DNA from 3 places in the Serratia surfactantfaciens genome. Region 1 is predicted to be linked to each of the others. Evidence: predicted binding sites of a transcription regulator. Region 1 holds the regulator's gene; each other region holds the start of a gene.
What was found. Region 1 encodes ArgR, which controls arginine synthesis, uptake and breakdown. Its sites were predicted from a motif close to ANTGAATAAAAATACANT; they were not measured.
Positions count from the first base shown of each region.

Region 2: the regulator ArgR is predicted to act here: its motif matches at 5,026-5,043, upstream of argC (N-acetyl-gamma-glutamyl-phosphate reductase).
Region 3: the regulator ArgR is predicted to act here: its motif matches at 4,178-4,195, upstream of argA (amino-acid N-acetyltransferase).

Region 1 is NZ_CP016948.1:4,872,285-4,879,728, forward strand. It holds gene ATE40_RS22725 (methyl-accepting chemotaxis protein) at 1-330, shown strand, start outside; gene fbp (class 1 fructose-bisphosphatase) at 375-1,379, opposite strand; gene mpl (UDP-N-acetylmuramate:L-alanyl-gamma-D-glutamyl-meso-diaminopimelate ligase) at 1,549-2,928, shown strand; gene yhcN (peroxide/acid stress response protein YhcN) at 3,126-3,389, opposite strand; gene yhcN (peroxide/acid stress response protein YhcN) at 3,510-3,773, opposite strand; gene argR (transcriptional regulator ArgR) at 4,177-4,647, opposite strand; gene mdh (malate dehydrogenase) at 5,112-6,050, shown strand; gene ATE40_RS22760 (helix-turn-helix domain-containing protein) at 6,117-6,377, opposite strand; gene ATE40_RS22765 (DNA-binding protein) at 6,560-6,916, shown strand; gene ispB (octaprenyl diphosphate synthase) at 6,967-7,444, opposite strand, start outside.
Region 2 is NZ_CP016948.1:4,304,885-4,312,328, reverse strand. It holds gene metF (methylenetetrahydrofolate reductase) at 1-819, shown strand, start outside; gene ppc (phosphoenolpyruvate carboxylase) at 932-3,568, opposite strand; gene argE (acetylornithine deacetylase) at 3,828-4,973, opposite strand; gene argC (N-acetyl-gamma-glutamyl-phosphate reductase) at 5,190-6,194, shown strand; gene argB (acetylglutamate kinase) at 6,215-6,988, shown strand; gene ATE40_RS20150 (argininosuccinate synthase) at 7,014-7,444, shown strand, end outside.
Region 3 is NZ_CP016948.1:3,467,567-3,475,010, reverse strand. It holds gene recB (exodeoxyribonuclease V subunit beta) at 1-930, shown strand, start outside; gene recD (exodeoxyribonuclease V subunit alpha) at 927-2,777, shown strand; gene argA (amino-acid N-acetyltransferase) at 2,820-4,163, opposite strand; gene amiC (N-acetylmuramoyl-L-alanine amidase AmiC) at 4,385-5,638, shown strand; tRNA gene ATE40_RS16360 (tRNA-Met) at 5,729-5,805, opposite strand; tRNA gene ATE40_RS16355 (tRNA-Met) at 5,871-5,947, opposite strand; tRNA gene ATE40_RS16350 (tRNA-Met) at 6,006-6,082, opposite strand; gene mltA (murein transglycosylase A) at 6,299-7,435, shown strand.

The DNA.
Region 1 (7,444 bases):
CGCAGCGCCCAGTCGGCGAAAGAGATCAAAGGGCTGATCGAAGCGTCGCAGAACCGGGTGCAGGAAGGCGAGCAGATGGTGGAGTCGGCGGCGCAGACCATGAGCGGCATCACCGGCGAAGTGGGCCGGGTGACGGCGTTGATGCGTGAGATCTCGGCGGCGACGCGCGAACAAAGCAGCGGTATCGAACAGGTGAACCTGGCGGTGGCGCAGATGGATCAGGTGGCGCAACAGAATGCGGCGCTGGTGGAGGAGTCTGCGGCGGCGACGCGCTCGCTGGAAGATCAGGCTCAACTGCTGGCGCAGAGCATGGCGGCGTTCAAGCTGTAAGGCGATAAGGGTTCGGCAAGGCGCCGAACCCTACAAAAAACGCGTTACTCGTCCGGGTTTTCGGCGATGAAGCGTTCTGCGTCTTCTACCATCGACTTGGTGCCGACGAAGAATGGCGCGCGCTGGTGCAGTTTCACCGGCGTGATGTCCAGAATGCGGTTTTTACCGTCGCTGGCCTTACCGCCGGCCTGTTCGGCCAGGAACGCCATCGGGTTGCATTCGTACAGCAGGCGCAGCTTGCCCTGTGGGTGGCTGGCGGTGCTTGGGTAGATGTAGATGCCGCCTTTCAGCAGGTTGCGGTGGAAGTCCGCCACCAGAGAACCGATGTAGCGCGAGGTATAAGGGCGCTGCGTCGCTTCGTCCTGCTCCTGGCAGTACTTGATGTATTTCTTCACGCCGAGAGGGAACTTGATGTAGTTGCCTTCGTTGATGGAATACATGTTGCCGCTCGCCGGGAAGCGCACTTTCTCGTGAGAGAGACAGAACACGCCCAGAGACGGGTCGTAAGTGAAGGCGTGGACGCCGTAACCGGTGGTGTACACCAGCATGGTGGACGAACCGTAAACCACATAACCCGCTGCGACCTGGGCGCTGCCCGGCTGCAGGAAGTCTTCTTCGGTCACCGGCGTGCCGACCGGCGTGATGCGACGGTAGATAGAGAAAATCGTACCGACCGAGACGTTGACATCGATGTTGGACGAACCGTCCAACGGATCCATCAATACGACATACTTGGCATTTTCAGCACGCTCGCCGTCGAATATCACGATTTCATCTTCTTCTTCGGAAGCGATACCCGCAACTTCACCGCGCGCTTTCAACGCCGCTTTCAGTTTTTCGTTCGCGTACAGGTCCAGTTTCATCTGAACTTCGCCCTGTACGTTGGACACCCCGCTGGTTCCCAGAATATCAACCAGGCCAGCCTTGTTGATGTCGCGGTGGATGATTTTGGCGCCCAGTTTAATGGCAGAAAGTAACGCGGTCAGCTCGCCGGTGGCGTGCGAGAAGTCGTGCTGTTTCTCGACGATAAATTCGCCTAACGTTTTCATGACACAATCCCTGAATCTACGGATGGATAGCGGCCTGTTAACAAACCGCCAACGTTTTCGCGTGCAGTGTAGCCCAAAGATGCGCGCCATTCATAGGCAAATCCATTTCTTCTGGACGATTCTGAGCGTTAGAATATGCCGACATTCGATGCACTCACATGAGAAACCTATGCGCATTCACATTCTTGGGATCTGTGGCACCTTTATGGGCGGGTTGGCGATGCTGGCGCGCTCACTGGGGCATGACGTCACCGGTTCGGACGCCAACGTCTATCCGCCGATGAGCACGCTGCTGGAGAACCAGGGGATCGATCTTATTCAGGGTTATGATCCAGCCCAGCTGGATCCGGCGCCGGATCTGGTGATCATCGGCAACGCCATGACGCGCGGCAACCCGTGCGTGGAGGCGGTGCTGGAGCGTGGCATCCCTTACGTTTCCGGTCCGCAGTGGCTGCACGACGCCGTGTTGCGCGATCGCTGGGTATTGGCGGTCGCCGGCACCCACGGCAAAACCACCACCGCCGGCATGGCGACCTGGATCCTCGAGGCCTGCGGTTACCAGCCCGGCTTCGTCATCGGCGGCGTGCCGGGCAACTTCGAGGTTTCGGCCCGCCTCGGCGGCAGCCCGTTCTTCGTCATTGAAGCCGACGAGTATGACTGCGCGTTCTTCGACAAGCGCTCCAAATTCGTGCATTACAGCCCGCGCACGCTGATCATGAATAACCTGGAGTTCGACCATGCCGACATCTTCGACGATCTGAAAGCCATCCAGAAACAGTTCCACCATCTGGTGCGTCTGGTGCCGGGCAAAGGCAAGATCATTCTGCCGGACAACGACAGCCACCTGAAACAGGTGATGGCGATGGGCTGCTGGAGCGAGCAGGAGCTGGTGGGGGAAGAGGGCACCTGGCGCGCGCAGAAGCTGACGCCGGACGCCAGCCATTACGCGGTGTTCCTCGACGGCGAGCAGGTCGGCGAAGTGAACTGGGCGCTGGTGGGCGAGCACAACATGCATAACGGTCTGATGGCCATCGCCGCTACCCGCCACGTCGGCGTGCAGCCGGCGGACGCCTGCCGCGCATTGGGCGATTTCATCAATGCCCGCCGCCGCCTGGAGCTGCGCGGCGAAGCCAACGGCGTCACCGTTTACGACGACTTCGCGCACCACCCGACGGCGATCCTGGCCACCCTGGCCGCGCTGCGCGGCAAGGTAGGCGGCACGGCGCGCATTCTGGCGGTGCTGGAACCGCGCTCCAACACCATGAAAATGGGCATCAGCAAAAACGATCTGGCGCCTTCGCTCGGCCGCGCCGACGAGGTGTTCCTGTTCCAGCCGCATCACATTCCGTGGCAGGTGGCGGAAGTGGCGGATGCCTGTGTGCAACCGGCGCACTGGAGTGCGGATCTCGACACGCTGGTGGACATGGTGGTGAAAACCGCACAGCCGGGCGATCACATTCTGGTGATGAGCAACGGCGGTTTTGGCGGCATTCACGATCGCCTGCTGGACGCGCTGGCGAAAAAGCAGGAACCGAAGGTGACCTACTGATCGCTTAGCCGCATCAGCCAACACAAGGGCCGCATTCGCGGCCTTTTTTACGCCCATAAAAAAGCCCTCGCGAGCGAGGGCAACGGGGTTCGTCGGATAGGACGACGAGAGGGTCTCTGGGAAATCGGCGTTTGCGTCAGAACTCGGCAGTGGCAGTGACGAGGGTAATCAGCTCTGCAAAGCCGTTCCCAGAGTTGTTATTTGTAAATCTCGGCGGTGGCGTGGTAGTTGCCTTCGTTACGCGCTTCGATTACGCGGTAGGCGGTCGCGCCTTTCGCGTCGGCTTTCTCCGACAACGCCTGGCGAATGTCGGTCGGCGCGCCGTCGATGCCGCTGACGGTAATGGTGCCGATAGATTGCAGATTGGCGGTCTGATCGTTAGTCACCAACTGGGCGGCGGAGGCGCCGAAGGAGATGACGGACAGCAAACCGAGTGCAGCAACAGTAGTTTTCATGTTCATGATAGCGATCCTTGGTCATAACAGCCTGGAAGGGCTTGGCCGCGATTTTTATTCTTGAAGGCCGTTATGACAGCGTTTGGTTCCAGAGATGTATTGCCCGTTGCCGGGTAATGCCGGTACTTATTTGTAGATTTCAGCGGTCGCGTGGAAGTTGCCGTCGTTACGCGCTTCGATCACGCGGTAAGCGGTCGCCCCTTTGGCGTCGGCTTTATCGGACAGCGCCTGACGAATGTCGGAAGGTGCAGCGGCGACGCCGCTCACGGTGATCACACCGGCGGGCTGCAGTTTTGCGGCCTGGGTTGCATCAACAGATTGTGCTGCGAATGCGCCGAAGGAAAGCATGGACAGAACGCTCAGGGTTGCAACGGTAGCTTTAATTTTCATCATCTCACCTCATCGTATTCTTTTATCAGTTCCAACGAACTGTGACTTAGTTCACGGAAATGAGTATACAGCTAGTAACGCGAAAAATTAATAGTTCGCTAACAGTTGCTAGTGAAACTTTAAACCGGTGAACCTTCTTTTTTATAACCGTAAGGAATAAAAAACGCTTATAAAACGATCTTTCGATGTTAATTTTATGTAATTTCAATGAGGTAAGTGCTTTTGACCAAAAGTGCGGAAGATCACAGTGGGTACTGCTGGCTACATGGAGATGTCATGGAAATGTGTTGTGGCGGGATAAAAAAGCAGTGTTAAACGCGGTTGAGGGCCGAGAAGGTAACGCAGGGGTTAAAGAAGCGCTAACAAAATGCGAACGGTAGCCGCACTTTGTTAGCGCCAGGTTTCACAGCTCTTGCTCGAACACGCCCAGGATCGCTTCATGCAGCTTCTGAGCGGTAAAGCCGCTGGACGGGGTGACGAAAATCGTGTCGTCGCCGGCGATAGTGCCAAGGATGCCCTGGGATTTGCCCAATGAGTCGAGCAGGCGGGCGATCAGCTGTGCGGCGCCGGGGCTGGTGTGGATCACCACGACGGCGTCGTTATGGTCGACGTCCAGCACCAGGTTCTTTAGCGGGCTGGTAGTGGTCGGCACGCCGAGTTCGGCCGGAAGGCAATACACCATTTCCATTTTGGCATTACGCGTACGTACCGCACCGAACTTGGTCAGCATGCGCGATACTTTGGATTGGTTAATGTTTTCGAAGCCTTCTTCTTGCAGCGCCAAAACGATCTCGCCTTGAGAACTGAATTTTTCTTCTTTCAATAACGCTTTGAACGTCTTGATCAGATCTTCCTGTTTTGCGGGATTACGCATTTTGCACCGTGGAAAGTTGATAGTGGAAGTCATGATTATGCATATAGATGAATTTTTATGCAACAGAGGCCGACCCAAAGAAAATAAACATGACCGGGCGGCGAGGAAAGGGCGGCATTTTAACAAAATCCGGCCGCGATGAATATGCCCTTTTGACGACGGAAAATCGGCCCGCAGTAGTAAATAAAATGTTATTAAAATGATGTTGTTCTGATGTTGCGTAAGGGTGTAATGTAACGGCCGGTTAACTTGCTCGTGAATAACCTCGCATTATTTTTGATTAGTGTGCGCTATGCCCTTCATGCGTAAGCGATTTAATCTAAAATGGGCGCGACAGCGGCCATTTTATTACACTGGCAGGCAAGAATTGGCTAATTTATTGTTTTTAAAGGTGTAATAATTTAAGGTCCGTAACCAACACATTCACGGCGCTTTATATATTTAAGATAATAAAGGAGTATAGGATGAAAGTTGCAGTTCTCGGTGCTGCTGGCGGTATCGGCCAGGCCCTCGCCCTTCTACTCAAAACCCAGCTTCCTTCAGGTTCTGAACTCTCTCTCTACGACATTGCCCCCGTTACCCCAGGCGTTGCCGTCGACTTAAGCCACATCCCAACCGCAGTTAAAATCAAAGGCTTCAGCGGCGAAGACGCGACCCCGGCTCTGCACGGCGCGGACGTGGTGCTGATTTCCGCCGGCGTGGCCCGTAAGCCAGGCATGGATCGCTCCGACCTGTTCAACGTTAACGCCGGCATCGTGCGTAACCTGATTGAGCAAGTGGCGAAAACCTGCCCGAAAGCCTGCATCGGCATCATCACCAACCCGGTAAACACCACGGTCGCCATCGCGGCGGAAGTGCTGAAAAAAGCCGGCGTTTACGACAAAAACAAACTGTTCGGCGTGACCTCGCTGGATATCATTCGTTCCAACACCTTCGTGGCCGAGCTGAAAGGCAAGCAGCCTGAAGAACTGAACGTGCCGGTGATCGGCGGCCACTCTGGCGTGACCATCCTGCCTCTGCTGTCGCAGATCCCAGGCGTGAGCTTCACCGATCAGGAAGTGGCGGATCTGACCAAACGCATTCAGAACGCCGGCACCGAAGTGGTGGAAGCCAAAGCCGGTGGCGGATCTGCAACGCTGTCCATGGGCCAGGCGGCCGCACGTTTCGGCCTGTCTCTGGTGCGTGCGCTGCAGGGTGAGAAAGGCGTGGTGGAATGCGCTTACGTTGAAGGCGACGGCAAATACGCTCGCTTCTTCGCGCAGCCGCTGGTGCTGGGCAAAAACGGCGTTGAAGAACGCAAAGATATCGGCACCCTGAGCGCCTTTGAACAAAAAGCGCTGAATGAGATGCTGGACGTGCTGCACAAAGATATCGAGCTGGGCGAGAAGTTCATCAATAACTGATCGTCGCCGCGAGTCAGCCGATAAACGCCGCCGGACGCTGTTCCGGCGGTTTTTTTTGCCCTGCGTTCACGACTTGATGCGCGCTTTGCGATCCAGCAGGCAATCGCTGTGCGGATCATAATAGCGGCTTGGCCAGATCTCCGAGGGGTGAACGCCTATCGCTTCGGCGATCAGCCATTCTCCTTTCGGCCATGGGCGCGACAGCGCGTTGGCCAGCGTTGATGAGCTTAATCCTGCCTTGCGTGATACCGCCGCCAGCGTGGTGCCCTGCTTGCGTAACGCCGCGATGATGTCTGCCGTGTGCCAGTCCTGCTTCCTTGAATTCATGTTTACATTCCTTTTCTGATTAGCCAAAGTTGCGTTAGTGGTATAACTAACGGGTCGAGGTTAGGCGTTTGAACAACGTGAAACGCTTATTCGGAAATCAGAATACCATTAAATTTCCAAAAAATGACCTAAACAGTTTCCAAATAAATGACTTTGCCCACTACTGCCCAGAGATAATGGCTATGAAAAACGAGTGGTTTGCCGCCAAGGAGCTGACAGGCATCGCAGGATTACCTTCCTCACCACAGGGAATCAATCTGATGGCCCGGCGCGAAGGCTGGATCAGCCGCAGGCGCCAAGGCGTGCAGGGAAAAGCGTTGGAGTATCATATCGACAGCCTGCCGGCAGGCGCGCGCAATCTGCTGATGCTGAGGGAAGACGGGGCGGCATATGACCTGGAGCGCCAGGATCCGTTGGCGGTTTGGATCGAGTATTACTACCATCTGACGGAAAGCGAGCGCGAAAAAATGGTGGCTTTCCTGATGCGGGAAGGGATCGGCGGCCTGCTGGCGCGCATCGACGAAGAAAACGAGAGGTAGTCAGGCCCGTGGGCGCGGGCCTGATGAGAACGTTAAGAAACCCAGGTTTCTTAAAATTCGCGCTGTACCGCCAGATGGGCCAGGCCTTCCAGCGCCGTGCGGTGCTCCGAGGCCGGCAAGACCTGCAGCGCGGCGATCGCCTTGTCGGCTTCCTCTTCGGCGCGTTGGCGGGTGTATTCCAGCGAACCGCATTGCTGCATCGCCTGCAATACCGGCTCCAGCAGGTGGCGGCCGTTGCCTTGCTCAATCGCGCCTCGGATCATCTCACGCTGCGCGTCGTCGCCGTTGTGCATCGCGTGCAGCAGCGGCAGGGTCGGTTTCCCTTCGTTCAGATCGTCGCCGGTGTTTTTACCGAGGGTGCTGCCGTCGGCGCTGTAATCGAGCAGATCGTCGATCAGCTGGAAAGCGGTGCCGAGGTAGCGGCCATAATCTTGCAGCGCCTGCTCTTGCTCGGCGCTGGCGCCGGACAGGATCGCCGACGATTGCGCCGCCGCTTCAAACAGACGGGCGGTTTTGCTGTAGATCACC
Region 2 (7,444 bases), 570 kb from region 1:
TTCGAGTTCTTCCCGCCACGCACCAGCGAGATGGAAGAGACCCTGTGGCAGTCGATCGATCGTCTGAGCATCCTCAAACCTAAATTCGTTTCCGTCACCTACGGCGCCAACTCCGGCGAGCGCGATCGCACCCACAGCATCATCAAGGGGATCAAGGAGCGCACCGGCCTGGAGGCTGCGCCGCACCTGACCTGCATCGACGCCAGCCCGGCTCAGTTGCGCGACATCGCGACCGACTACTGGAACAGCGGCATCCGCCATATCGTGGCGCTGCGCGGCGATCTGCCGCCGGGCGGCGGTAAGCCGGACATGTATGCGACCGATCTGGTAGCACTGCTGAAAGACGTGGGCGACTTCGATATTTCCGTCGCCGCCTACCCGGAAGTGCACCCGGAGGCGAAGAGCGCGCAGGCAGATTTGATCAACCTGAAGCGCAAGATCGACGCCGGCGCCAACCGCGCCATCACTCAATTCTTCTTCGACGTTGAGAGCTACCTACGCTTTCGCGACCGCTGTGTCGCCGCCGGCATCGACGTGGAAATCGTGCCGGGCATTCTGCCGGTGTCCAACTTCAAGCAGCTGCAGCGCTTCGCCACCATGACCAACGTGCGGGTGCCGAGCTGGATGACCAGCATGTTCGAAGGGCTGGACGACGATGCGGAGACCCGCAAGATGGTCGGCGCCAACATCGCCATGGACATGGTGAAGATCCTCAGCCGCGAAGGAGTGAAGGATTTCCACTTCTATACCCTGAACCGCGCCGAGATGAGCTACGCCATCTGCCACACGCTGGGCGTGCGCCCGGTGGCCGCCGCCTGACACTGGCAGGCCTGTTCCCATGAAGAAAGGGCGTCGCTTTATCGCGGCGCCCTTTTTTGTGGGGGAAGGCATAAAAAAACGGCCCCGGTAAACGGGGCCGCGATTTGGCTCACTAGCCGGTGTTGCGCATCCCGGCGGCGACGCCGGCGATGGTGACCATCAGCGCCTGCTCCACGCGGGCGTCGGGCTGTTCCTGCTGACGCGAACGGTGCAGCAGTTCGGCCTGCAGGACGTTCAGCGGGTCGGTATAAACGTTGCGCAGCGCGATGGATTCGGCGATCCACGGCAGGTCTTCCATCAGGTGCGCGTCGTTGGCGATGGTCAGCACCACCTTGATGTCGCTTTCCAACTGATCGCGCAGCTGCTGGCCCAGCGGCCACAGCGATTTATCCACCAGGCGCTGATCGTAGTATTCCGCCAGCCACAGGTCGGCCTTGGCGAACACCATTTCCAGCATGGCGATGCGGGTGGAGAAGAACGGCCAGTCGCGGCACATCGCCTCCAGCTCCGCCTGTTTGCCGGCCTTCACCGCTTCCTGCAATCCGGCGCCGGCACCGAGCCAGGCCGGCAACATCAGGCGATTCTGCGTCCAGGCGAAGATCCACGGAATGGCGCGCAGGCTCTCCACGCCGCCGTTCGGTTTGCGTTTGGCCGGGCGCGAGCCCAGCGGCAGTTTGCCCAACTCCAGCTCCGGCGTAGCCGCGCGGAAGTAAGGCACGAAGTCCGGGTTTTCCCGCACATAGCCGCGATACATCCGGCAGGAGGTCTCGGACAGATCGTCCATCAGCGCGCGCCACTCTTTCTTCGGTTCCGGCGGCGGCAACAGGTTGGCCTCGAGGATCGCGCCGGCATACAGCGCCAGACTACTGATAGTGACTTCCGGCAGGCCGAACTTGAAGCGGATCATCTCGCCCTGTTCGGTGACGCGCAGGCCGCCCTTTAGGCTGCCCGGCGGCTGCGACAGCAGCGCCGCATGCGCCGGTGCGCCGCCGCGGCCGATGGAGCCGCCGCGGCCGTGGAACAGCGTCAGCGCCACGCCGGCTTTTTCACAGGTTTTGATCAGCGCGTCCTGCGCGCGGTATTGCGCCCAGGAAGCGGCCATCACGCCGGCGTCTTTCGCCGAGTCGGAATAGCCGATCATCACCATCTGTTTGCCCTGAATAAAGCCGCGATACCAGTCGATGTTCAGCAACTGGGTCATCACGTCGTCGGCGTTGTTCAGGTCGTCGAGGGTTTCGAACAGCGGAGCGACCGGCAGCGCGAACGGGCAACCGGCCTCTTTCAACAGCAGGTGCACCGCCAGCACGTCGGACGGCGTGCGCGCCATTGAAATCACGTAGGCGGCGATCGAGCCCTGCGGCGCTTCGGCGATTACCCGGCAGGTTTCCAGCACTTCCAGCGTATCGGCGCTCGGCTCCCACTTCAGCGGCACCAGCGGGCGTTTGGAGTTCAGTTCGCGGATCAGGAACGCCTGTTTATCGGCTTCCGACCAGCTTTCATAGTCGCCCAGCCCCAGGTAGCGGGTCAGCTCGGCGATGGCCTCGGTATGGCGGGTGCTCTCCTGGCGCACGTCGATGCGCACCAGCGGCACGCCGAAGCAGCGCACGCGGCGCAGAGTATCCAGCAACTGGCCGTTGGCGATGATGCCCATGCCGCAGGCCTGCAGCGATTGGTAGCAGGCATACAGCGGCTCCCACAGCTGTTCGTTGTTCACCAGCAGATCGTGCGGTTTCAGCACGCGCTCGCCCTTCAGGCGGCCTTCCAGATAGGCCTGGGAGCTCATCAGCTGGCTGCGCAGCTGCTTCATGATTTCGCGGTACGGTTCCTGCACCTCGTCACCGCCGGCGCGGGCGCGCAGCTCCGGGGTGCACTCGGTCATCGACAGCTCGGAGACCAGCACCTGAATATCGCGGGTGAACAGGTCGCAAGCTTTCCAGCGGCTGAGCAGCAGCACATGGCGGGTAATTTCGGCGGTCACGTTCGGGTTGCCGTCGCGATCGCCGCCCATCCAGGAGGTGAAGCGCACCGGCACCGCTTCCGCCGGCAGGCTGTAATCGATAGAGTTTTCCAGCTGTTCATTGAATTCGCGCAGGAACGCCGGCACACCTTCCCACAGGCTGTTTTCCACCACCGCGAAACCCCATTTGGCTTCGTCGATCGGCGAAGGGCGGTGTTTGCGAATTTCATCGGTGTGCCACGATTGGGCCACCAGCTGGCGCAGGCGGCGCATGATCTTGTTGCGCTCGTAGTCGGCCAGATCGTTGTGATCGAGCTGGCTGAGGCAGGTGTTGACCTCCACCAGCTTGTGGATCAGGGTGCGGCGGGTGATCTCCGTCGGGTGCGCCGTCAGCACCAGCTCGATGGAGAGTTGCGAGACTGCGTGTTGCAGCTCTTTGTCGCTGAGCTTTTTGTCTTTGAGGCGGCTGAACAGTTGGGCCAGCGCCTCCGGATTGCTGGCGGCTTCGCCGTTGGGCGAAATGCTGTGGTACTGCTCGGCGACGTTGGTCAGGTTGAGGAACTGGCTGAAGGCGCGCGCCACCGGCAGCAGCTCGTCGTTGGACAGGTTCTGCAGGGTGGAGAGCAGTTCCTGGCGATGCGCTTCGTTGCCGGCGCGTGAGGATTTGGAAAGCTTACGGATGGTCTCTACGCGATCGAGAATATGCTCGCCCAGCGCTTCTTTGATGGTATCGCCGAGCAATTTGCCGAGCATACTGACATTACTGCGCATTGCCGAATATTGTTCGTTCATATAACCCCTGACCCAGTTCTGTATGATTTTTATCTTGTAAATAAATTTCACGCGTCAGGCGCAGACCGCCTGCCTGATCCCACCGCGTTCCTGTCCAGTCGTCCAATTGACACTATTTTTAGCAAAAAAACATCAAAATCGGCGCATTTTCTGAAATTTAATTACGGCACGTCGGTTATCAGCACGGCTTATTTCGCCGTCTACTACTTATTTGGAGTTAGGGGAAAGCATAAAGCATTTCCCCTGTTAAATGTCGGGTTTATTGCCGGCAAAAATGAGTGACCAGCTGGCCCAGCAGTTTACGCGTCGGTTCGATAAACGCGGTGTCGAGGTACTCGTCCGGCTGGTGGGCCTGGTCGATAGAGCCGGGGCCGAGCACTAACGTCGGACACACCTGCTGTACGAACGGCGCCTCGGTGCAGTAGTTGACCACCTGGGTGCGGGTGCCCAGCAGTTCCTCGATCACTGCCACCATGCGGTGGTCGGTTGGGCACTCGTAGCCCGGCACCGACGCGTGCAGCTCTTCGATGCTCAGGCGGCCCGGCCAGCGTTGGCTCACCGGCTCCAACGCCTGATGCATCAGTTCGTTGATGTTGTCGAGCGTCATGCCGGGCAGCGGGCGGATATCCAGGTGCAGCTCGCAGCAGGCGCAGATGCGGTTGGCTGCGTCGCCGCCGCTGATATGGCCGAAGTTCATGGTGGGATAAGGCACGGCGAACGCCGGGTTGTTGTAACGCTCCTGCAGGGTTTTGCGCAGCGCCATCAGGTGGCTGATGGATTCGTGCATCAGATCGATGGCGTTGACGCCGCGCGCCGGATCGCTGGAGTGGCCGGACTGGCCGACGATGCGAATGGCGTTGGCCATGTGGCCCTTGTGTGCGCGGACTGGCTGCAGCGAGGTCGGTTCGCCGATGATGGCGAAATCCGGCCGAATGGCGGTGGAGGCGGCGAAATAGCGTGCGCCGGCCATCGTCGTTTCTTCATCTGCGGTGGCTAAAATGTACAGCGGCTTGGTCAGTTTGCTCGCGTCGATATCGCGCACCGCATCCAGAATAAAGGCGAAGAAGCCTTTCATGTCGGCGGTGCCCAGGCCGTAGAGCTTGTTGTCGTGCTCGGTCAGGGTGAAGGGATCGCGCGTCCAGCGGCCTTCGTCGTAAGGCACCGTATCGGTATGGCCGGCCAGCAGCAGGCCGCCGCTGCCTTCGCCGATGCTGGCCAGCAGGTTGAATTTGTGGCGCGATTCCGGCACCGGCTGTACGTCGACGCGAAAGCCCAGGTCGGCAAACCATTCGGCCAGCAAGTTGATTAACGCCTCATTGCTCTGATCGAGGCCGGCATCGGTGGCGCTGATCGACGGTGTGGCGATCAACGCCCGGTACAGCTCAATAAATGGAGGTAATTTCATCTTCACTGTTGACAGCCTTTGGTTAGGATAGTATCAATATTCATGCATTTATTTTGAATAAAAATACAGTAAGCCGAAGCGTAAGGGAACCCGATACCCGGATGTTTATAAAAGCATCAACGCCTGGCTCCGTGGGTGAACGGCGCAACAACGCTGGCTAGCCCTGTTACCTGGGTCGCAAGCGACCGTACGTCAGTTGAGAAGGTGAAAGGCCACATGTTGAATACGCTGATCGTTGGTGCCAGCGGTTACGCCGGAGCGGAGCTCACGGCTTACCTGAATCGCCACCCACACATGAACATAACCGCTTTAGCGGTTTCAGCGCAAAGTGCAGATGCAGGAAAGTTGCTTTCCGATCTCCATCCCCAGTTGAAAGGCATCGTCGATCTGCCGCTGCAGCCGTTGACCGACGTTGCACTGGCGGCGCAGGGTATCGATGTGGTGTTCCTCGCCACCGCCCATGAAGTCAGCCACGATATTGCACCGGCTTTTCTGGCGGCGGGTTGCGTGGTGTTCGATCTTTCCGGCGCCTTCCGCGTGCAGGACGCCGGTTTTTATAGCCAGTACTACGGTTTCGAGCATCAGCATGGCGCTCTGCTGGAGCAGGCGGTGTACGGCCTGGCGGAGTGGCAGAGCGACAAGATCAAACGGGCGCAGCTGATCGCGGTGCCGGGCTGCTACCCAACGGCGGCGCAGTTGGCGCTCAAACCGTTGATCGAAAAGCAGCTGCTGAACCTGGACCAGTGGCCGGTGATCAATGCCACCAGCGGCGTCAGCGGCGCCGGGCGCAAGGCCAGCATGACCACCAGCTTTTGCGAAGTGAGCCTGCAGCCATACGGCATTTTCACTCACCGGCACCAGCCGGAGATCGCCGCGCACCTGGGCGTGCCGGTCATCTTTACGCCACACCTGGGCAATTTCCCGCGCGGCATTCTTGAAACCATCACCTGCCGCCTGAAAGCCGGCGTGACCGCGCAGGACGTGGCTGCCGCCTATCATGCCGCCTATGACGACAAGCCGCTGGTGCGGCTGTACGACCAGGGCGTGCCGGCGCTGAAAGCGGTGGTGGGGCTGCCGTTCTGCGACATCGGTTTTGCGGTGCAGGGCGAGCATCTGATCGCCGTGGCGGTGGAAGACAACCTGCTGAAAGGCGCGGCCGCACAGGCGGTGCAATGCCTGAATATCCGTTTCGGTTTCCCGGAAACCCAGTCACTCCTTTAAACCAGCGTGAGTAAACAGCAATGAACCCGTTAATTATCAAGTTAGGTGGCGTGTTATTAGACAGTGAAGAAGCGCTGGAACGTCTGTTTACCGCGTTGGACAGCTACCGGCAGCAGCATCAGCGTCCGCTGGTGATCGTGCACGGCGGTGGCTGCGTGGTAGACGAGCTGATGAAGCAGCTCTCTTTACCGGTGGTGAAAAAGAACGGCCTGCGGGTCACGCCGGCCGATCAGATCGACATCATCACCGGCGCGCTGGCCGGCACCGCCAACAAAACGCTGCTGGCGTGGGCGATTAAGCATCAAATCAACGCCGTTGGCCTGAGCCTGGCGGACGGCGGCAGCGCAGTCGTGACCCAGCTCGATCCGGCATTGGGTCACGTCGGCAACGCGCAGCCCGGCTCGCCCGCGCTGCTCAATACCCTGCTGGGCGCCGGCTACCTGCCGGTTATCAGCTCCATCGGCATCACCGCCGAAGGGCAGTTAATGAATGTGAACGCCGATCAGGCGGCGACGGCGCTGGCGGCGACGCTGGGGGCGGATCTGATCCTGCTGTCGGACGTCAGCGGCATCCTCGACGGCAAGGGGCAACGCATTGCGGAAATGACGGCGCAAAAAGCGGAGCAACTGATCGCGCAAGGCATCATCACCGATGGTATGGTGGTGAAGGTGAATGCGGCGCTCGACGCAGCCCGCACCCTCGGCCGCCCGGTGGATATCGCCAGCTGGCGCCATGCCGATCAGCTTCCTGCTTTGTTTAACGGCGTGTCGATTGGCACCCGGATCCTCGCTTAATTTTAGAATTAGAAAGGAATAGATCATGCAAAACCAAGGCATCAAAAAAATCGTTCTGGCGTACTCCGGTGGCCTGGATACCTCGGCCATCATTCCATGGCTGAAAGAGAACTACGGCGGCTGTGAAGTGGTGGCGTTCGTGGCGGACATCGGTCAGGAGCGCAGCGATCTGGAAGGCGTGGAGCAAAAAGCCCTGCAGTCCGGTGCCTCTGAATGTCACGTGGTCGATCTGCGTGAAGAATTTATCCGCGATTACGTTTATCCGGTGCTGCAGACCGGCGCCCTGTATGAAGGCAGCTATCTGCTGGGCACCTCGATGGCGCGGCCGATCATCGCCAAGGCGCAGGTCGAGCTGGCGCTGAAAGTGGGCGCCGACGCGCTGTGCCACGGCGCAACCGGCAAAGGCAACGACCAGGTGCGTTTCGAGACCACCTACACCGCGCTGGCTCCGCAGCT
Region 3 (7,444 bases), 1.4 Mb from region 1:
GAGGTGCCCTGGCAGCCCCAGACGGCGTTGGCCGAAGCGCTGGCGGCGAAAAGCTTTACCCGGCGGATCCAGGATTTTTGGCGGGTGACCAGCTATACCGGTTTGCAGCAGCACGGCGCGAGCCTGATGCAGGATCTGCTGCCGCGTCTGGATATCGACGCCGCCGGCGAGCGGGGGGAAGAAAGTGAGCCAGCGCTTACACCGCATACTTTCCCGCGCGGCGCGACGCCCGGCACCTTCCTGCACAGCCTGTTTGAAACGCTGGACTTCACCCAGCCGCTCGACGAACAGTGGCTGCTGGAACAGCTGCAACAGCAAGGGTTCGCTGAACACTGGCAGCCGATTTTGCTGACGTGGATGCAGGTGTTGCTCAACACGCCGCTCGATGGCAGCGGCGTGACGCTGGCGGCGCTAACGCCGCAGCACAAGCAGGCGGAGTTGCAGTTCTATTTGCCGATTAACCGGCTGTTGCAGGCGCAGGAGCTCGATGCTCTGGTGAAGCGTTACGATCCGCTTTCCGCTCGCTGCCCGGCGCTGGATTTCCATCAGGTGCAGGGCATGCTGAAAGGCTTTATCGACCTGGTGTTCTGTTGGCAGGGCAAATACTACCTGCTGGACTACAAGTCCAACTGGCTGGGGGAAGACAGCAGCGCTTATACCCGGCCGGCGATGGAGCAGGCGATGGCGGAGCATCGTTACGATCTGCAATACCAGCTCTACACGCTGGCGTTGCATCGCTATCTGCGTCATCGGCTGCCGGATTATGATTACCGGCGCCACTTCGGCGGGGTGATTTATCTGTTCCTGCGCGGCGTGGATGCGGCGCACCCGGGCAACGGCATTTTCACCTGTCTCCCCGAGTTTGAGCTGGTGGCGGGAATGGATCGCTTGTTCAGCGGCGAAGCTGCGGCGGCGGAGGAAGAATCATGATCGCACTGCTGGAGCAGGCGGTGGCGCTTGGCGCGCTGCGGCCGCTGGACGTGCAGTTTGCCCGCGTGGTGGCGAGCGAAGACGAACCCGATATTTTGCTGGCCGCTGCCTGCCTGAGCGCAGAGGCAGGGGCCGGTCACGTCTGCCTGATGCTGGATCAACTGCAGGCGGACACCCTGTTTGAAGGGCGCCAGCCGGCGCTGGCGCTGGCGATGTGGGAAACCGCCGGGCGACCGGATAGCGCGCGTTGGCAACAGCGTTTGGCGGCCAGTGCGGCGGTCGGAGACGGCAGCGGCGCTACGCCGTTGGTGCTGCGCGGGCCGCGTTTATATCTGCAGCGCATGTGGCAAAACGAAGGTGAAGTGGCGGCGTTTATCGGTGGTGAAGGCGAATCGCTGGCGGTGCCGGAGGCGGAGCTGCGTGCCATTCTCGATCGCTTGTTCGGCGCGGCGAGCGACGAGCCCGACTGGCAGAAAATCGCCGCAGCGGTGGCTGCAACGCGGCGTATTGCGGTCATTTCCGGCGGGCCGGGCACCGGTAAAACCACCACCGTCGCCAAACTGTTGGCGGCGCTGGTACAGCTGGATGAAAGCGCTCGCTTGCGCATTCAGCTGGCGGCGCCGACCGGCAAGGCGGCGGCGCGCCTGACGGAGTCGCTCGGCAGCGCCAGCCGCCAGCTGGCGCTGGCCCCGGCGCAGCAGGCGCTGTTCCCGACCGAGGCGGCGACGCTGCACCGTTTGTTGGGGGCGCAGCCGAACAGCCAGCGCATGCGCTATCACCGCGGCAACCGGCTGCATTTGGATGTGTTGGTGGTGGATGAGGCCTCGATGGTCGATCTGCCGATGATGGCGCGCCTGATTGCCGCGCTGCCCGACCAGGCACGGGTGATTTTCCTTGGCGACCGTGACCAGTTGGCCTCGGTGGAGGCCGGTGCGGTGTTGGGGGACATTTGCCGTTTTGCCGAGCAGGGATACAGCGATGTGCGCGCGGCAGAGCTGAGCCGCCTGACCGGTTGTGCGATCAAAGGGCAGCAGGCTGACGCAGAAGCGGCGGTGCGTGACAGCCTATGCCTGCTGCGCAAGAGCTATCGCTTCGATGCCCGCTCCGGCATCGGCCAACTGGCGTTGGCGGTTAACGCCGGTGCCGGGGATCGCGCGCTGGCGGCACTAAAGGGCAGTTTCGGCGATGTCGCGGGCTATGCGCTGGCGACGAGTGAAGAGTATCAGGCGCTGTTGGATGCCTGCGTAGCGGGCTATCGCGATTCTCTACGGCTGACCGCCGAAGGCGCGGACGCAGCGACGGTGCTGGCGGCCTTTGGCCGTTTCCAGGTGCTGTGCGCGTTGCGTGAAGGGCCGTTCGGCGTCGCCGGCCTGAACGAGCGCATTGAGCTCGGGTTGCAGCGCGCCGGTCTGATCGACCGTAAGCCGGGCGTGCTCGGCCGCTGGTACCGAGGGCGGCCGGTGATGATCGGCCGCAACGACAGCGCGCTGGGGCTGTTCAATGGGGATATCGGCATTACGCTGCCGGATGAACAGGGGGAACTGCGCGTGCATTTCCAACTGCCGGACGGCAGCATCAAATCGGTGCAGCCGAGCCGTTTACCGGCGCATGAAACCGCCTATGCCATGACGGTGCACAAGTCCCAGGGATCGGAGTTTGACCATACGGTCCTGGTATTGCCGAATCACTTCTTGCCGGTGCTGACGCGCGAGCTGGTTTATACCGCGATCACCCGTGCGCGCAAGCAGCTCTCGCTGTACGCTACGGAGGCGGTGCTGTTGCGGGCCATTCGCACGCCGACCCAGCGTCGCAGCGGGCTGGCTGAACGGCTGCAGACAGCGGAATAAGCGGCAAAAGGGCGCGGCAAGGAACGGCCGCGCCCGCAGGGATTACAGATCGGCCAGCAGGATTTTGGAACGGCGCTGGTAGTTGTACAGCGCCTGTTTTTGCATCGGCAGCACGTCGACCTCCGCCGGAGTGAATCCGCGCTCCTGGAACCAGTGGATGCTGCGGGTGGTCAGCACGAACAGCTTCTTCAACCCCATCTGCCGCGCCTGGTTTTCTACCCGCTGCAGCAGCATTTCGCCGCGCGAAGAGCTGCGGTAATCGGGATGCACCGCCACGCAGGCCATTTCACCGATTTTTTCCTCCAGGAACGGGTACAGTGCCGCGCAGGCGATAGTCAGGTTATCGCGTTCGATAATGGTGAATTTGTCGATCTCCATCTCCAGCTGTTCACGCGAACGACGCACCAGGATGCCCTGCTGCTCGAGCGGCCGGATCAGCTCCAGGATGCCGCCGATGTCGTTGATCGTCGCCCGGCGCACCTGTTCGGCACTCTCCATCACGATTTGGGTGCCGATGCCGTCGCGCGAGAACAGTTCCTGCACCAGCGCACCGTCTTCCTGATAGCTGATCAGGTGGCTGCGGCGCACGCCGCTGCGGCAGCCTTTCACCGCGCCGCGCAGGAAACGCACGGTACCGGAATGGTAATCGCCGCCTTCCTCCAGCTCTTCAAGGCGCTTTTGCGCATCGTTGGGGAACAGCTCGGAAAGGATATTGCCTTCGGCATCGGTTACGCCCTGCGAGGAGCAGAAACCGATCATTTTTTCCGCTTTCAGTTTGATCGCCAACTGGGTAGCCACTTCTTCTGACGTCAGATTGAAGCTCTCGCCGGTGACCGAAACCGCGACCGGGCCGATCAGCACGATGGCGTTGCTGTCGAGCTGACGGTGGATTGCGTCTTCATCGATGCGGCGAATGCGGCCGCTGTGGCAGTAGTCGATGCCGTCATCGACGCCCAGCGGCTGCGCGATGATGAAGTTGCCGCTGACTACGTTGATATGCGCGCCTTGCAACGGCGTGTTGTTGAGGCTCATCGACAGCCGGGCGGTGATGTCGAGCTGCAGCAGGCCGGCAGCCTGCTTGACCAGTTCGAGCGTATGGGCGTCGGTCACGCGGGTGTGTTTGTGGTAGATCGGCTCATAGTTATGCTGAGCCAGATTGGCGTCGATTTGCGGCCGCGCGCCGTAAACCACCACCAGGCGAATGCCCAGGCTATGCAGCAACCCGATATCGTTGACGATGTTGGAGAAATTCTCGTGTTCGATGGCTTCCCCGCCGAGCATGATGACAAACGTCTTGCCGCGGTGGGCGTTGATATAGGGGACTGAGTGACGGAATCCTTGCACCAGCTCTGTACTACGTTCCTTCACGGCCAAACCTCTTTGCATATTTATACGGTATTTTTGTATTTTTATTCTTTTATTGTGCCGATGGCAAGTGGGAAATCGTCATGAAGAGTGCGCTAAGGGCGCTAAATCGTTAATAAATTGAAAAACCATAAAAAGATTTTCTGATGACAGGGCTGGAATGATTGGTTAAAGTTTTCGGCATCCCCATTTCATTGGTGTTTTTTTCATCTGTTGTAAACAGCTATTACTGCCGGAGCCGCATGCCAAACTCTAATCACAATCTGGGCCGCCGTCGTTTATTACAGGGCGTTGCCGCCAGCTGGTTGCTGAGTGTGAGTCGTACGGGCTTCGCCGCATCATCGCACGTGATCGCCGTGCGCGTCTGGCCATCCTCCACCTATACCCGCGTCACGTTGGAATCCAACGTCGAACTCAAATACAAGCAGTTTGCGCTGACCAATCCCGATCGCGTGGTGGTGGATATTGAAGGCGTTCACCTCAACAGCGTGCTGAAAGGCATCGCCGGGCAGGTGCGCGCCGACGATCCTTATCTCAAGCAGGCGCGCGTTGGCCAGTTTGATCAGAATACCGTGCGGCTGGTGCTGGAGCTCAAACAAAGCGTCAGCCCGCATATTTTCACGCTGGCGCCGGTGCCGGAGTATCGCAACCGTCTGGTGATGGATCTCTATCCGACCAAGGTCGGCAGCGGCGGTGAGGAGTATGATCCGCTACTGGCGTTACTGGAAGATTACAACAAGGGCGATCTGGAGCGCACGCTGCCGCCGGAAGCGCCGCAGGCCGGCAAGGCGGGGCGCGATCGGCCAATCGTCATCATGCTGGATCCTGGCCACGGCGGCGAAGATCCCGGTGCGATCGGCAAGTACAAGACGCGCGAGAAAGACATCGTGCTGCAGATTGCCCGCAAGCTGAGCGCCATGATCAAGCGCGAGCCGAACATGAAGGTGTTCATGACGCGCAACGAAGACGTGTTTATCCCGCTTAAGGTGCGCGTCGCCAAGGCGCGCAAGCAGCGTGCGGACCTGTTCGTTTCGATTCACGCCGATGCCTTTACCAGCCGCGCGGCGCGCGGTTCATCGGTGTTCGCGTTGTCCACCAAGGGCGCCACCAGTTCGGCGGCCAAGTTCCTGGCACAGACACAGAACGCGTCGGACCAAATCGGCGGCGTCAGCAAGAGCGGCGACCGCTATCTCGACCACACCATGTTCGATCTGATCCAGACCGCGACCATCAACGACAGCCTGAAGTTCGGCAAGGAAGTGTTGAATCGGATGGGCAAAATCAACCGGTTGCACAAGAATCGCGTCGATCAGGCCGGTTTTGCGGTGTTAAAGGCGCCGGATATCCCGTCGATCTTGGTGGAGACGGCGTTTATCAGCAACATCGAAGAGGAGCGCAAGCTGCGCACCAGCCATTTCCAACAGCAGGTGGCGGAGTCGATTCTGGCGGGTATTAAGGCTTATTTCGCCAACGGCGGCGCGTTGGCGAGCCGATAACGGCAGGGCCGGGCGCGAGTCCGGCTATTTTCGCGGATTGCAGATACAAAAAAACACCCGTCAGGGTGCTTATCTGTTGTCATCAAGAGTTGGTTGCGGGGGCCGGATTTGAACCGACGACCTTCGGGTTATGAGCCCGACGAGCTACCAGGCTGCTCCACCCCGCGTCCGTCTTGATGCTGTATTACTACGAAACCACCGTTCATGTTATGCCGCTGGTACGACATTCGGTTGGTTGCGGGGGCCGGATTTGAACCGACGACCTTCGGGTTATGAGCCCGACGAGCTACCAGGCTGCTCCACCCCGCGTCCGTGTAATACTTTGTTATCGAAACCAAACGAAAAATACCGCCAATGCGGCATCGGTTGGTTGCGGGGGCCGGATTTGAACCGACGACCTTCGGGTTATGAGCCCGACGAGCTACCAGGCTGCTCCACCCCGCGTCCGATGGATGCGCACTATACTCTCCATGCGTTTTGTTGCAAACCCTTTTTGCATTTTATTGCCCTAAACCCGTTTTTCTGCTGAATTTGCCCGCAATTTGCCTTCTTTTTCATCACCATCCTCCGTGCGGGTTTTTTTATTTGCAGCGATTCCTTTATCAATGAGCGTTTGTTATCGTTCAGCCGGTAGATCATATCAGTTTGAGAGTGTGCGCGATGAAAGGACGTTGGGGCAAATACCTGCTTGGCGGGTTGATGGTGGCGGTGTTGGCGGGCTGTTCGTCCAAGCCGACCGATCGGGGTCAGCAATATAAAGACGGCCGTCTGGATCAATCGCTGGAGCTGGTCAATCAGCCCAACGCCAAAGGTTCGCCGGTCAACGCCAAGGATTATTCTGATCAGCTGATGGAGATCAAGTACGCGTCGCCTTCGCTGTTTAATCGCAACAACAGCACTTATCAGGCGGTGCAAAGCTGGATGGCGTCCGGCGCCGACACGCGCATGCTGAGCCAGTATGGCCTCAGCGCTTACCAGATGGAAGGCGTCGACAATTACGGCAACGTGCAGTTTACCGGCTACTACACGCCGGTGGTGCAGGCGCGCTATACCCAGCAGGGCGAGTTCCGCTATCCGCTGTACCGCATGCCGCCGAAGGGCAGGGGGCGCCTGCCGGATCGCGCGGGCATCTATTCCGGCGCGCTCGACGATCGCTATATCATCGCTTACACCAACTCGCTGATGGACAACTTCATGATGGAAGTCCAGGGCAGCGGCTACGTCGACTATGGCAATGGTCAGCCGCTGGTGTTCTTCGGCTACGGCGGCAAAAACGGCCACGCCTATCGCAGCATCGGCAAGGTGCTGATCGATCGCGGCGAAGTGGCCAAGGCGGACATGTCGATGCAGGCGATCCGTCAGTGGGCGGATACCCACAGCGCCGCAGAGGTGCGTGAGCTGCTGGAACAAAACCCGTCGTTCGTGTTCTTCCGTCCAGAAGCTTTTGCGCCGGTGAAGGGCGCCAGCGCGGTGCCGTTGGTTGCCAAAGCCTCGGTAGCGTCCGATCGTTCGCTGATTCCGGCGGGCACCACGCTGCTGGCCGAAGTGCCGCTGCTGGACAACAAGGGTAAATTCACGGGAAAATACGAGATGCGCCTGATGGTCGCGCTCGATGTTGGCGGTGCCATCAAGGGCCAGCATTTTGACATGTATCAGGGCATCGGGCCGGAAGCCGGCCACTCGGCGGGATACTACAACCACTACGGCCGCGTTTGGGTGCTGAAGAACAATGGCGGCGGCCAGCTGTTCAGCGCCAATCAGTCAAACGGCGGCGGTTCGTTGTTGGCCACCCGGTAAACGCACGCG